Regions from separate parts of the Latilactobacillus sp. genome, predicted to be linked through region 2. Evidence: riboswitches for the same ligand, from Rfam matches in the RefSeq annotation. Region 2 holds a riboswitch; the other holds the start of a gene.
What was found. Region 2 has a riboswitch for thiamine pyrophosphate ahead of thiT (energy-coupled thiamine transporter ThiT). Riboswitches for the same ligand answer to the same signal wherever they lie in the genome.

Region 1 (7,586 bases), on a different contig from region 2:
AGCGGCCAAACGCATTTAGATATCTACCTTCTACTGGGTGGTCTGGCTGCCTTACCACCCGTCTTATTTACGGGTAACTTCCTATTATCGTGGCTTTTCAAAAAGCCCCAACTCTTTTATGAGAAGTTAACCAAGACCCAAGAAATGAGTTTGGTTCAACCACAAGCAGATCATCCCTTAAAAAATAATTAAAAACACCGCTTAATTCTAAAGGTCTAGCAAATTAAGATACTTTCCCTGTTAAATTAGCTATAATGAAAGTATCTTATATCTGAGAAAGGATTTACGATTATGTTTAATAAACTCAAATACATTCTCCCAATCGTCATGACGGCTATTTTAGGTCTCAGCGCCCACAGCGTTTTTGCCGACAGTAATGCTTGGGATAAACCAGTCGCAACACTCGGAACAAGTCTTTCAAGTACGCAAAAATCAGAAACCCTCTCAACGCTTCAAAACGCCGCTAACATCACCGATTCTGATGAATTAACGGTCACCGGTTCAACCCTCGTTAAATATCTCGATCAAAATCAACAAACTTTTAACGCGGATTCCAACGTTTATTCTAGTGCGTTGATTCAAAAAAATAATAGCAATACCGGGATTAACGTTAAGATTGTCGATTTTAACGGCAGCAACAATATCACAACAATTACCGCGAACCAATATAAAAACGCAGCGTTAACCGCCGGCGTCACAAACGCGACGATCTACGTTACTTCTGCCGTACCAATTGACGGTTCTGGTGCGCTCGCCGGCGTTTACGCCGCTTTCGCGGAAAATGGTGAAACCTTAAATCAATCACAAGTTACCGCCGCTCAAGACGAAATGAGCACCCTCAGTGATATTACCCAAGCTAACAAAGGCACTGACGGCTATACTGATTCACAACTTAACAACGCCGTAACAGGTGCTAAAAAAGACATGGCTAACAAGGGTGATAACCTAACCGTTAACCAAATTACCAACATCGTTAATAATCAATTAGAACAAAATAACCTTACAACAATCATCAACAATAACCAAAAGACACAAATCATTAACTTACTCGTTAAAATTCAAGATTCTGGTGCGCTTAAATCAGATGATTTTAAGAACCAAGCCGGTAAATTAATGGATAACATTCAAAGTAATGCTAAGAATGTCTTCGACAAATTAAACACTGAAAGTAACCGTAACTTCATTCAAAAATTATTCGATAGTATTGGCAACTTCTTTAAAAACCTATTTGGATAATGATTTATACCACACAAAAACGCCTGACGAACTTAATTCGTCAGGCGTTTTTTGATTGTTTATTTAGTGGTTGCTTTTACGGCAACTGTATCAGCTTGGACTGATTGGCCCATATTATTGAACTTCATGTAAGCAACTGCTGGCATGTTTGTAATAATCACCATCATCGCTGTTTGCTTACCAGCTGCAACGATTTGATCAAGATCAACGGTTGCCAGTAAGTCACCATGCTTGATTGTTTGGCCTTCTTCAACAGCGACTTCAAAAGGTGCACCGTTTAATTCAACCGTATCAATTCCCATGTGGACTAAGACTTCCAAACCATTAGTCGTCTTAATGCCAATCGCATGTTTCGTTGGGAAAATCGTCATGATTGTCCCATCAACTGGTGCGACAATCTTGCCATCAGTTGGTACGACTGCGTAGCCGTCACCTAACATCTTTTGTGCAAAAGTTGGATCATCAACATTTTCAATATCAATCAATTCACCGTTTGCAACTGCGTAAAAGACATCTGTCTCACCTGAGTTAATATCACTATCAACAGGGGCTTCAACTGGTGCAGCAGCTGGTTCTGGTGCGCTGGTTGCGATTGGTGTGTTGTGGTTATAAAGTTCTTTCAGGGCATCCGCCACAAATTGAACTTCTGTTCCGATAATAATTTGAATATTGGTTTTGTCTAAGACGTTAATCCCAGCGGCACCAGCGGCCTTAATAGCCGGTTGGTTAACGTTGGCTGTGTCTTCTAATTGTAGACGCAAACGAGTCGTACAGTTATCGATTACTTTGATATTGTCTTTACCACCGATTGCAGCGTAGATCCGTTTTGCTTGAATCATGAATTTGTCATCAGTAGCATCTGTTTCGACACCGGCAGTATCTTCATCAACAGCATCATCTGCTTCGCGACCCGGTGTCATCAAGTTGAATTTCTTGATGGCAAAGTTGAAACCGAAGTAGTAAATAACTGCCATGACTAAGCCTTCAACCAATAACATCAATGGTTGGTTGGCAACTGGATTTTTCAAACTTAAAACATAATCGACTAAACCAGCACTAAATGCGAAGCCGGCTGTCCAGTGGAAGAAAGCAGCAACGGCTAATGAAATCCCTGTGAATACTGCATGTAGAACGTAGAGTGGCCATGCCACAAACATAAATGAGAATTCAAGTGGTTCTGTGACCCCTGTAAAGAATGACGCAAAGCCAGCAGCTAACATCAATGAAGCTGTTGCTTTACGACGTTCTGGGCGAGCGTTCTTGTAAATTGCGTAGGCACCAGCAGGTAACCCAAACATCATGACTGGGAAGAAACCAGCTTGGTACATCCCTGTTTTACCAATCACGGCTGTTCCGGCAGCAAGTGATTTCGCACCGCCCAAGAAGTTACCGATATCGTTAATGTTAGCAACATCAAACCAGAACACTGAGTTCAAGGCGTGATGTAAACCAGTTGGAATCAATAAACGGTTGAAGAAACCGTATAAACCGGCACCAACCCAGCCTAGTTTTGAAATTGCTTCACCAAATGATACTAAAACAGTAAAGACAGCTGGCCAAACAAAGTACAAGATTGCTGAAACAACCATCATTGCTGTTGCGGCCATAATTGGCACCAAACGTTTCCCACTAAAGAAGGAAAGCGCCATTGGCAACTTCACGTTGTGGAAACGATTGTACATTGCAGCTGCAATTAAACCGGCGATAATCCCGATTAAAACATTACCTTCGATTTTACCAAAGGCTGGATTCACCTCAGCGATATCTGATAAACCTTGCATCGCTTGAATTGAGGCAGGTGCTAAAATGGTCTTAGGGACTAAGAAAGCGACTAAACCAGCAAGTGCGGCTGCCCCATCCTGATCCTTAGACATCCCTAGGGCTAGACCAACGGCAAATAATAATGGCAAGTTGTTTAAAATTGCGCCGCCACCAGCTGCTAGGAAAATTGTAAAGACGTTTGCATTTGAATCGCCATTGCCAACCCAGTTAGCAATCCCGATCAAAATTGCGGCTGCTGGTAATACAGCAACAGGCAACATTAATGAACGACCCATTCGTTGTAAGTAATTCTTCATAAGGTGTTCTCCATTCATTCATTTATTTCGTTAACAATATTAAATCATTAATGCAAACGATAAGCAAGCGCTTAATAGTCGGTATAGACCTTTAAGGTCACGGAATAAAGCGGTTTCTTAATTCGAAAATATTTTGGTCTATACCGTATAACGGCATTAATTATTGCCTTGAAATTAAAACGGTTGCAAAAATAATGATTTGACGTATACTGAAGGTACAATTTAATCGCTTTGCACTAGGGGTGTTCTTAGAAGAACTGAGATAGGTTTGTACAACCTGATCCCTTTGAACCTGTAAGTTCAGACTTGCGTAGGAAAGTGCCTTTCTCTATTAAACCAACACCACTTTTCTATGCATTCGTGCATCTAAAAGTGGTTTTTTTGATTTTAAGGGAGGTTTTTTGCATGTCAAAGACACTGTTAGACCAGATAAAACAAGCTAACCCGATTATCACCAACGTTGCCAACAGCGTCACGGTCGATCAAGTCGCCAATGTTCAAAATATAATCGGTGCATCTCCAATCATGTCTAGTGATCCTGAAGAGGCCCCAGAAATGGTCGCTATTGCGCAGGCACTCAGCATCAATATTGGGACACTATCCGCTGAACCCATTCACCAAATGAAGACTTTAATGGCTGAAGCTTATCGCCAAGCTAAACCAGTCGTCATCGATCCGGTCGCAGTCGGTTCAATTCATTATCGTCAGAAAATTATCGATGAACTCTTAGCATTGGGAGCACCCCAAATTATCCGCGGAAATGCGGGGGAAATTGCTTATCTAGCTGGTTTAGACTGGCAAGCTAATGGTATTGATGCAGGCAATGGCGAAATTGATCTCGTAAAAATTGCTCAAACAGCTGCTAAAAAACAGCAAACAACCATTTTACTTTCAGGTCCAACCGATATCATCACTGATGGTCATCACACGACTAAAGTTGCCAATGGCACGCCACTTTTCCAAGTCCACGTCGGCTCTGGCGATATGCTAACTGGTCTTTGCGCCGCATTTGTCGCCGTTAGTCCTGACAATCCTTATCAAGCGGCCATCGACGCAGCAACGACCTTTGCCGTTGCCGGGCAATTAGTCGCCGAAGCAATGCCAACGCCTTTACCTGGTTCTTTTTATCCGCAATTATTAGACCGTTTATTTAACATTACAGCAACTGAGATTCAAAACCATGCACAAGTCACGGAGGTCTTAACTCATGAATAATTTCCCACAAGCCTTAACAATCGCCGGTTCAGATAGTGGTGGCGGTGCTGGTATGCAAGCCGACATTAAAACCATCCAAGAACGCCACGTCTTTGCCACCAACGTGGTCGTCGCAATTACGGCCCAAAATACCATTGGCGTTCAAGATAGCTTCCCGCTACCGCTCGAACTAGTCACCAAACAGTTTGAATCGCTCGCAGCCGATTTTAAGATCCGAGCCTGTAAAACAGGCATGCTCGCCGATGCTGAGCACGTCGCCGTCGTTGCCCAAAACCTCCGGCGCTTCGACTTTGGCCCCTTAACACTCGATCCGGTTATGATTGCAAAAGGTGGTGCCTCTCTACTAGCCGACTCCGCCATTGACACCTTACGATCAGAACTCTTACCTTTGGCAACTGTCTTAACACCTAACCTACCAGAAGCAGAGGTGTTAACCGGTCAAAAAATTCAAACAACTGCCGATTTTAAAATCGCCGCAACGCAACTGCAAAAAATGGGTGCTAAAAATATCATCATTAAAGGTGGCCATCTCGATAATAGTGACCAAGCCTGTGATTACGTTCTCTACGCTGATGGTAGTGACGACTGGTTAAACACACCACGGATTGCGACCGTTCGCACCCACGGCACTGGTGACACCTTCTCGGCTTGTCTAACCGCCGAGCTAGCTAAACAAGTCCCACTCAAAAAAGCCATTCAGATTAGTAAAGCCTTCATTCAAGCGGCCATTGCCAATCCAATTGCAGTCGGCCACGGTCACGGCCCCACAAATCATTGGGCTTATCAGGAGGTTGAACATGACTAATATTGCCCAGGAAATACTCCAAACTTATTTAGTGGCTGGTACACAAGATACTGGTCGAGAAAACTTTTTACCTATACTTGACCAGGCTTTACAAGCTGGGATTACTTGCTTTCAATTCAGAGATAAGGGCCCAAATAGCTTACCAACTGACGCAATGCGGTCCGACTACGCCAAAAAGGCGCAAGCACTTTGTCGTACTTATCACGTGCCTTTTATTATCGATGATCGCTTAGAATTAGCTTTAGATTTGCAAGCAGACGGACTCCATGTTGGGCAATCTGATCAACCATGGCCTAAAATTGAAGTTGCCAAGCAACACGGCCTAATTACCGGGCTATCCTGTCATACTGCTCAAGAAATCCTAAGCAGTCATCAACAACCGGCGCTCGATTATATTGGTGTAGGCCCCATCTTTCCGACGAATTCTAAAGAAGATGCCAAAACACCACTCGGTTTAGCACAACTAAAAACATTCACGCAACTCAGCCAGTTACCGGTTGTCGCAATTGGGGGCATTAGTTTAAAAAACTGCCAACAAGTTGCTGAGACCGGTGTTGCGGGGGCGGCCGTGATTTCTGCTATTACACAGGCTAAAAATATTCCCCAAGCAATCCAACTATTAAACCAACCTTGGCAGAGCTCAGAAGGGAATAATCATGAAAGTTAATCATAATCAATTCCTACTCTGGTTTGGAGCGGCTATTTCAATTGCGGAAATCATCACTGGGACACTCATTGCGCCCCTTGGTCTCGTCAAAGGCAGTCTAGCCATTATCATTGGTCACCTGATTGGTGCCTTTTTATTGCTATTACCGGCTAGTTTTCTCGGTGGCACGCGTCATCAAAACGCGATTGAGTTAACAGACCCAATTTACGGTAAAATCGGTTTTATCCTCTTTGCGATTTTAAACGTCATTCAATTAATTGGGTGGACTGGCATCATGATTGCTAATGCCGCCCAAGCCATGCAGCAACTCAAGCTGACTCACCTCAGTTATCTGATGAATGCCATTATCGTGGCTGGCTTAATTATTTTCTGGTTGGCAATTAAAACGCAATTCTTTTTCAAGCTAAACAACTCCATCGTATTGCTCTTAGTGGTTGCTTGCCTGGGCCTTTTTTGGCAACTCAGTCAATTTGCTGGTCACACCACTCATCTGAGTGCCAATCCACTGAGCTTTGGGGCTGCCATCGAGCTCAGTATTGCGATGGCCCTTTCTTGGTTACCATTAATTGCGGATTATACCAAGGATTCAAAAAAGCCACTAGCACTCTCTTTATGGAGTACTAGCGGCTACTTTCTTGGTAGTCTAATGATGTTTTTCTTAGGCTTTTTAACCATTATTACGACTGGCTATACTGATTTTAATCAGTTTCTAGCAACTAGTCGCTTCGGCTTTTTAATTTTATTTATCATCATCTTCTCGACCATTACGACGACCTTTTTGGATGCCTATTCTGCTGGCGTTAATCTCAAAAACCTGTTCCCTAAAATCCGTTATTCAGAAAATGGCTTAGGGATCGTCGTCACATTGATTGGGTTGGGCTTAATCGCTAATCAACAACTCTTCAAATATGAACTCTTTCTCACACTCATTAGCGCAGCCTTCACACCACTCTACACGATTGTCTTCTTCAATTATTTCTACCGTCGATTGCCAATCGCCGTCAACTTTAGTGGTTGGCTTTTAGGGGCAATTGCTTATTATGGCTTGCAGCACTTTGATTTCCCCCTAGGAACAACCGTTCTTTTGATGATCTGCCTCTGGTTAATTTTATGCTGTATCGCTCAAGTTGTAGGTCATCGGAAAACTAATCGTTAGCGATTTCTGCAAAGTACTGTTCTTTTTCGCGGGCCCAGTAATCCTCTTCGACTTGATCAATTGGTCGTAATACGCGACAGGGATTCCCGACTGCGATAACATTATCCGGAATATCTTTTGTGACCACTGATCCGGAACCAATCACGACGTTGTTGCCAATTGTCACACCCGGATTAACGACCGTATTGCCGCCCAGCCAGACATCGTTGCCAATTGTGATTGGTTTGCCATATTCTAACTCATCACGCCGGCCTTGTGCCGAGATTGGGTGACCAGCGGTGTATAGACCAACTCGGGGGCCAAAGAAAACATTATCTCCGATTGTGACTGGCGCGACATCAATAATAATACAATCATAATTCATATAAACGCGTTGACCGATTGTCGTCTGACACCCATAATCCGTTCGAAACGGTGGTTCAATGTATA
Region 2 (7,586 bases):
ACTGCTGAAGCATTGGTCAGGGCACAGGCACCGATTGAGTCAATCATCCATAAAACCGAAAAAGCGTTGGCTAACCAAAAAAAGACATCGCCTGTAATTAAGCGGATGACAACATTAATAGCAGCAATGACATCCATTCGGACAGCTATTATGGCACAACTTTCTGTAAATGAGACCCATCAATAATATGATGGGTTTTTTTGTGTCTTTTTTACAGATGATAATAATTCTAATCTGACAATGAACATGTTATAATGTAATGGAATTCACAAGGAGGCCGATAATGATGAAACATACGTTGAAATTAGTGCTCACAATTGTGGTTGGGATTACCGCATTAATATTAGCCTTTTTATGTCAACAACCACTGTGGGCCCAAGTATTAGTTAGTCTAGCTGGGGGGTTAGTCGCGTTATCGATGCTGATTGAGATGATTCGCACTTTAAAATCAGGTCGATATGGTGTTGATTTACTAGCCATTACGGCGATCATTGCAACACTCGCTGTTGGTGAATATTGGGCTGCCTTGATGGTCCTCGTAATGTTAACAGGCGGCGATTCCCTGGAAGATTACGCCGCGCATAAAGCAGGGCGGGAATTAAAATCATTATTGGACAACTCGCCCCAGGACGCGCATTTAATGCGTGGTGACGGACTTGTCGATGTTGCTGTCGACGAACTCCAAGTCAATGATCAAGTTGTTGTGAAGCCAGGAGAACTGGTTCCGGTTGACGGTCATATCATTGAGGGGTCATCGCTGTTTGATGAATCGTCTCTAACCGGTGAATCACGCCCAGTTGAAAGAACAATCAATGAGCCAATTATGTCAGGGTCAGTAAATGGTGAGACATCAATCACGATGGTGGTCGATCAATTAGCTATTAACAGTCAGTATCAAGCAATTGTTAAACTGGTTGAAAGCTCAGCAGCACAACCTGCCCATTTTGTTCGTTTAGCGGATCGCTATGCCGTACCATTTACATTAGTGGCGTATTTGATTGCAGGGGTGGCATGGTGGCTCTCAAAAGACCCTGTGCGCTTTGCCGAGGTCTTGGTGGTCGCGTCGCCATGCCCGTTGATTCTCGCGGCACCGATTGCGCTTATCTCAGGTATGAGTCGTGCCAGCCGGAATGGGATTATCGTCAAAACGGGGACGACAATTGAAAAATTGGCGTTGGCCAAATCAGCTGCTTTTGATAAAACCGGCACGATTACGAATGGCCAATTAACCGTGGATCAAGTTGTACCGATGATTGATATTGAACCATCGGAGTTATGTCGTTTAGCAGCCAGTGCTGAACAAGCTTCGGCCCATATTCTGGCTCGTTCCTTACTACAAGTCGTCCCAGCAGCGCAATTATTAGAAATTATTAGTTTAAAAGAAATGACAGGTGCTGGTGTGACTGCCCAATTAGCATCTGGACAGACGGTTCAAGTCGGTAAATTTGAATTTGTGGCGCCTGACCAAGCTAAACAATCCCAGACACAGACAACTGTCTACATTGGCATTGACGGGCGTTATGCGGGCTATATCACATTTATCGACCATCTTCGCCAGGAAGCGCCTCAAACGATGTCAACGCTCCATCAGCTCGGTTTACAGCGCTTAATGATGCTCACAGGGGATCAGGCGACAACCGCTAAAGAGATTGCGGCTCAAGTTGGCATTGATGAAGTTCACGCTGGGTGTTTGCCTGCCGATAAGATTCGACTCATCAATAATGTCACGCCGGAGCAGCGGCCGATAATCATGGTTGGCGATGGTGTTAACGACGCACCATCCTTAGCGAGTGCCGATGTCGGAATTGCGATGGGTGCTCACGGTGCCACAGCAGCGAGCGAATCCGCAGATGTCGTCATTTTAAAGGATGATTTGAGTCGGGTTAGTGGCGCCATCACGATTGCACGGGATACAATGCGGGTGGCGCGCCAGTCCGTTTTGATTGGGATCTTCATCTGTATCGGATTGATGTTGATTGCCAGTACCGGTGTCGTGCCAGCTTTAATTGGGGCCTTATTCCAAGAAGTTGTCGACACAGTTTCGATTTTATACGCATTACGTGCTAGAAATGACCATTAAAAAAAGAGGTCGCTGAGGGCCTCTTTTTTGTATTGTTAACTATTTTTCAGATTGCACTTTTAAAAACATATCTTTTGGGAGGTATAGTTTCGGAATCATCGCTAATAAAATCCCAAAGACGATACCATTTAAGATGAAGCCGGCAACGAAACTACCGCCATTCACAGTTAATGAATAGAGCCAAGCATTCATTCCTTTAGGCGCGTATGAGCCCCAGTAGATGGCCCCAGCTAAGAAGTGGCAGAAGTATTTGGCGAAAGTACCAATGAAAGCTGCGGACCAAAGGAGCGCAATCGTTTTTACTTTGGTATTTTGTTGGATACTTGCTTGAACTGGTTTTTGTAAAACGCCAGCTAGGCCAACGACCATGAAGGCAATCGTAAATTCAAGTAATCCTTGCCAAACATTGAGAACGCTCCCGTTGCCGAGGCCTCGTAAGACGAGGTCTAAAAGGCCCCAGATTAAACCCGAAACCATCCCAGCCGCGGCGCCGCGACGGAGACTATAGATAATAATGGGGATAATCCCAAAGGAAACCTCAATCGCTGATGGCCCTACAGTATGCGGAATATATTCCAGAGCCATCGCAAATGCCGCGATAATGGCCCCTTCAATTTGAATCAATAACCGTTGATGTTGCATAAAAATAACCCCTTTTCTTGGTTAACCAACACAAAAAAGGAGTTAAAGTCTCAACTCCATCACAATTCCTACGCTTGTCTTAACAAACAGGTTCGAAGGGTCTGATCATCTAATCACTCTCAGCCAATGGCTCCCCTTTGCGATGGTTAATATTTAAATTTTAAGAACGTTTTCAGTATACCGGATACAACAAAGATGTCAAGCAATCAAGCTTCATTCGAGCTTATCCATTGCCGAGCGCTGTTCGTCATCAACCACGTGCGTATACAAATGGGTGGCCTGCGTGGTGGTTTGGCCCAATTGGGTCGCTACGATCGTTTCGCTGTGGGTCGCTGACATCAGATCGGTTGCGAGTGTATGACGGAATTTATGCGGCGTTAGTCGAACGCCAAAAGCTTCAGAGTACTTAGCTACCAGTTTTTCAATGGCATAGTTACTGATTCGCTTCGCTTGACCGCGATACTTTGTGACAAATAAGGCCCGTTCGTTAGCGGCTAAATAGCGTTGTTGCCGGATTTGAACGTAATCTTGCAGATAAGGTAAACCCCAAGGTGCGATCGGCACGGTATCTTGTTGACCGCCTTTGCGAATAACCGTAATTGTTAGTTGTTCAAGGTTTAAATCAGAAACGTTAGCTTGGGCGAGTTCGGAAAGACGAATGCCGGTAGTGAGTGCCAATACGCAAATCGCAATATCTCGTTCACAATTTTGCTTATAAGAAGCGAGTTGGCGATTAGAGAGCGCACTGGGATAGTCGACTTGCATAAAGGTAATGAAGTCGTGTTTTTTATCGCCGGTGAGCAACTTTTGACCGATATGGCGGGAACGAGTGGCCATTGTCTCGGAAGATTTCAGGAGTTTAACTTTTTTCATGACGTTCCGGTAAAAATAAGGTTCGCCATCAGCTTGTTCGGCTTCAATCGTCAGGAAGTACCAGAGCGCATTCAAAGCGTTGATAGAGCGATTAACAGCCTGAAAGGAGAGCTTGTGATTATTTACTTTTCGTTTATTCATTAAAAAGATCTTATAGAGTTCGATATCTTCTAATTTCATCTTATCAAGCGCAACAAGAGGGATATCCTTAGTCGTTTGAACAGTAACGATTTGTTCGTCAATTAACCAGGAGAAGAAGCGGACGTATTCTTGGAGATATTGATAGAGCGTTGCAGAGGAGTATGCATTGGCTTGCCGATTAATATAAAATTTACGGACGTAATCGGGAAGATCCGCCAAGCGTTGTTCACATAGTTCGAGATAACGTTGTTGGTCCATGATTGAAACCACCTTAATAGAGAATTATAGTTATTTTAACAAAAAAGCGGCGAGAATACTACAAGTGTTGTTAAAACCATAATTTTAACAACACTTGTTTGGCGAATTTTAACCACTAACCCGATAAATCTGTTTTCAGACCATCTGCAGCAGCCATTTAAAAACGAATAAAATGCCTGTTTAACGGTCTTTCATTCTATTAAAACGTTGATATAACAGCATTTATAGCATGATTAGGCCAATTTGAGCATCAAATTAGCGTTTTATTGAACTCGGATTATGTTAATGATTATCAATTTGAGCCTCAAAATTATGGATTTTACAGCTGTATAAATCAATCTTGAGTTATTTAATGAATTTCATGTGGTTATTGAGCATTAATGATTAGGCAATGGTTTTAATTTGCGATCAGATCAGTAATTTAGCATTGAGATTTGTTAATCGTAGTTGAATTTTTTTAATGATTGCTACTTTAGGGAAAGTATTTTAAAACGTTGCTAAAAGGATTTGCTAAATTAAAGACTTAAATACAACTTAATAAGTTAAAATCAGCCACTCTTTTAAAATAAATATATACTTCCTATAATATATATTATGTAAACTAGAATATTTTTTTTATTTAATAGGTCCCCCACACCGTCTTTAATCACCGTAATCGATTATTTTTATGTTGAAAACTAGATTAAATTTAATTGAACTGCTTGGTTATTTGAACTAGCTAAAAATGGCACCAAACAGTACTTTAGAATTTAGCACAGGCCATTTAAAAAAAGCCCAGATACTGGTTAAATACCAATAGCTGGGCTTTTTAGATTTACTTTAGTCAGTTAGTCGAATTACAACTTTACCGGCTAATTTACCATTAGCAACTAATTCCAGTGCATCTTGAACGTGATCAAGATCAAAATCGTGTGGATCGATAGCTGGTGTAATGTGATGTTTTTCAACTAATTCAGTGACTTTTTTAAGTTGTTGGCCATCCGAACGCACAAAGATGAAGCGGTAGTCAACTTGAGCTTTACTAGCGAGTTTATCCCACTTCTTACCGACTAAACCAAATAAAAGTCGTTTCCAGGCAGGTAATTGGTGCGTGATAGCAAAATGCTTATTAGGACCTGCCACCAAACTTAATAAACGGCCACCGGGTTTCATAATTGAAAGTTCACGTTCGATATCTTGAGCCCCACGAGTATCGATAACGTAATCGACATCGTTTAATACCTGCCAATAATCGGTTGTCCGGTAATCAAGGTATTGGTCAGCACCTAATTCTAGAATATGCTCACGTGCTGCAGCGTTCCCTGAGACAATGACTGTTAAGCCTAAAGATTTAGCGACTGGCACGGCTAATTGACCAAAACTGCCAGAACCACCAGGAATGAAAATCGTCTTCCCTGCTTCAACAGCTAATTCTTCCGTGAGGCCTTGATAAGCGGTTAAACCGGTCAAGGGGACAGCAACGGCCTCTTTAGCTGATAAATTGGTAGGTGTATACCAGATAGCATTGGTATCGACCGCAACGTATTCTGCAAAATCACCAATCTTAGCAAGTGGTAGACGTGTGTAAACTAGGTCACCCGGTTTAAAAGGCGTTACGTTAGAACCGATAGCGGTAATTTCACCAACGACTTCATTGCCAAGGGTTAATGGCATCGAATAGTCTTGAATCAACTTAACACTGCCGTGAATATTCATTAAATCTAACGGATTGACTGCGGCATAGCTAACTTTGATGAGTACTTCGTTCGCTTGGGGTTTGGGGGTGGCAATTTCCTTCACGGTCACATTGAGATCTTTACTATATTTTGTAATTTGAGCTGCTTTCATTTTAAAGTGCCTCTTTCCATGGGAGTATTTGAAGTGTTTGGTGTGCTGTTACGATTAGCGCCTCTGAATCTGGATTTACTTTAGCCATGACACGAATGCCAACCAATGCATTTTGAAGCGTTGCGGCTAATAGCTCGCTCTTAATAGGAGGCTGCAACTCAGCTTGCCCTTCAATCAGTAATCGCTGCAGCATTGCTTGTTCCTGCTGTAAATAGCGTTTAATAAGTTGTTGGATATCTTCTTCTAACGTTGATAACGCGGTTGCCGTATTAACGACTAAACAGCCGTCTGGTTGTTGTGCCGGATGGTTAATGAACGCCTCAAAAATGGCTGTCAAACGACTACTAAGGTCGCTATGCTCATTGATGATTTGATTAAATGTCGCGGTGATTTGATCGTGATAATGCGCTAAGACTGCGATAAATAGCTGGTGCTTATCACCAAACGTATCATAAATACTACGGCGATGGATGCCCATTTCGTCGACTAGGTTTTGCATCGACGTTTGTTCATATCCCTGGCGCCAAAAAACGAGCATTGCTTTGTCTAAGACGGCTGTTGTTTCAAATTCTTTCGTGCGCATCTGATAATCTCCTCTTATTAGAACGTTCATTCTATTATAGAGGATGACTCTGAATAACGCAACTAGATTTTGCACAATTTTAAACGCAAAAAAAGAACGTCTCATGAAGACGTTCTCTTTGGTGATACTATTTCGTAAGGTAAAAAATCCCGAAGGCCCCCAGACCAACGTGACTCATAATAACGGGACTCGTTAAAGCGACTGTATAAGGGACGTGGGGCTGGGTTTGTTCTAGCGTTGCTTGGATTTTGGCGGATAGTTCGTCAGTGATGCCGACGTGTGAAATGCCAATTTCAGCAACATCTTGAGTGGCCAAGTGTTCGCGAATATTATTGATTTCTTTGGTGAAGGCCTTTAGCCCCCGTCCCTTAGCAATCACTTCTAATTCCGTATCTGTTAAGCGGACAATCACCTTGAGTTTAATCAGTTTTGTTAAGAGCCCCGCCATCCGGCTGATACGTCCGCCGCGTTGGAGTGCATCTAGTGAGTCTAAAAAGACGTAGGTTTCTGTCTTGCTACGAATCTCATCGAGATGGGCAATGATTTCAGTGAGTGTCTTCCCCGCTTCAACATCTTGAGCGGCTGCGACAACTTGATAAGCAAGCCCGCGATCAATTTCTTTACTATCAATGACGTGGACATCACTTGTTGATTGTTGGGCCGCTGTATGCGCCCCTTCGATAGTCCCGCTGAGTAACCCTGTGCAGTGGATTGATAAGATCGTACTGCCATCAGCCCCCAATTGGTCATATAGTTCAACGAAACTGCCGACTGTTGGTTGACTCGTTGTTGGAAACTCAGTCGTTGCATTTTGCAAGCGGCTTAAAAATTCAGCACGGGTAATCGTTTGACCGTCAACGAAGGATTCAGCACCTTGTTGAATCGTTAAAGGCACAATATGGATATCATAACGTTCTTGTTCTGCTGTAGTTAATTGAATTGATGAATCGGTTACTATTTTAATTGTCATGTGAGTTGTACTCCTTTAAGTCAATAATTTAGATGTTCAGATAAATTGAAAAGAACATTAATGTCGTTCCAAGCATTACGAAAAAGTGCCAAATCAAATGTAAACCAGGAATTTTAGGAAAACTGTAGATCAAGGCGCCAACTGTGAAGACGATACCACCACTGACGAGTAACCAAAAACCTGAGGGTGATAAGTTAGTGTATAACGTCTTG

Region 1: it holds a riboswitch for thiamine pyrophosphate, as region 2 does, so the genes downstream of both, thiM (hydroxyethylthiazole kinase) here and thiT (energy-coupled thiamine transporter ThiT) in region 2, are expected to answer to the same signal.

What each region holds. Positions count from the first base shown of each region.
Region 1 covers NZ_JAMQEX010000005.1:32,916-40,501, forward strand. The annotation lists gene NDN60_RS03855 (VanZ family protein) at 1-192, shown strand, start outside; gene NDN60_RS03860 (DUF1002 domain-containing protein) at 292-1,236, shown strand; gene nagE (N-acetylglucosamine-specific PTS transporter subunit IIBC) at 1,296-3,314, opposite strand; TPP riboswitch at 3,543-3,648, shown strand; gene thiM (hydroxyethylthiazole kinase) at 3,720-4,529, shown strand; gene thiD (bifunctional hydroxymethylpyrimidine kinase/phosphomethylpyrimidine kinase) at 4,522-5,334, shown strand; gene thiE (thiamine phosphate synthase) at 5,327-6,001, shown strand; gene NDN60_RS03885 (putative hydroxymethylpyrimidine transporter CytX) at 5,991-7,157, shown strand; gene NDN60_RS03890 (sugar O-acetyltransferase) at 7,147-7,586, opposite strand, start outside.
Region 2 covers NZ_JAMQEX010000001.1:222,154-229,739, forward strand. The annotation lists gene NDN60_RS01110 (hypothetical protein) at 1-186, shown strand, start outside; gene NDN60_RS01115 (heavy metal translocating P-type ATPase) at 287-2,080, shown strand; gene thiT (energy-coupled thiamine transporter ThiT) at 2,120-2,722, opposite strand; TPP riboswitch at 2,771-2,869, opposite strand; gene xerS (tyrosine recombinase XerS) at 2,936-3,994, opposite strand; gene NDN60_RS01130 (NADP-dependent oxidoreductase) at 4,814-5,821, opposite strand; gene NDN60_RS01135 (TetR/AcrR family transcriptional regulator) at 5,823-6,404, opposite strand; gene NDN60_RS01140 (DegV family protein) at 6,532-7,374, opposite strand; gene trhA (PAQR family membrane homeostasis protein TrhA) at 7,403-7,586, opposite strand, start outside.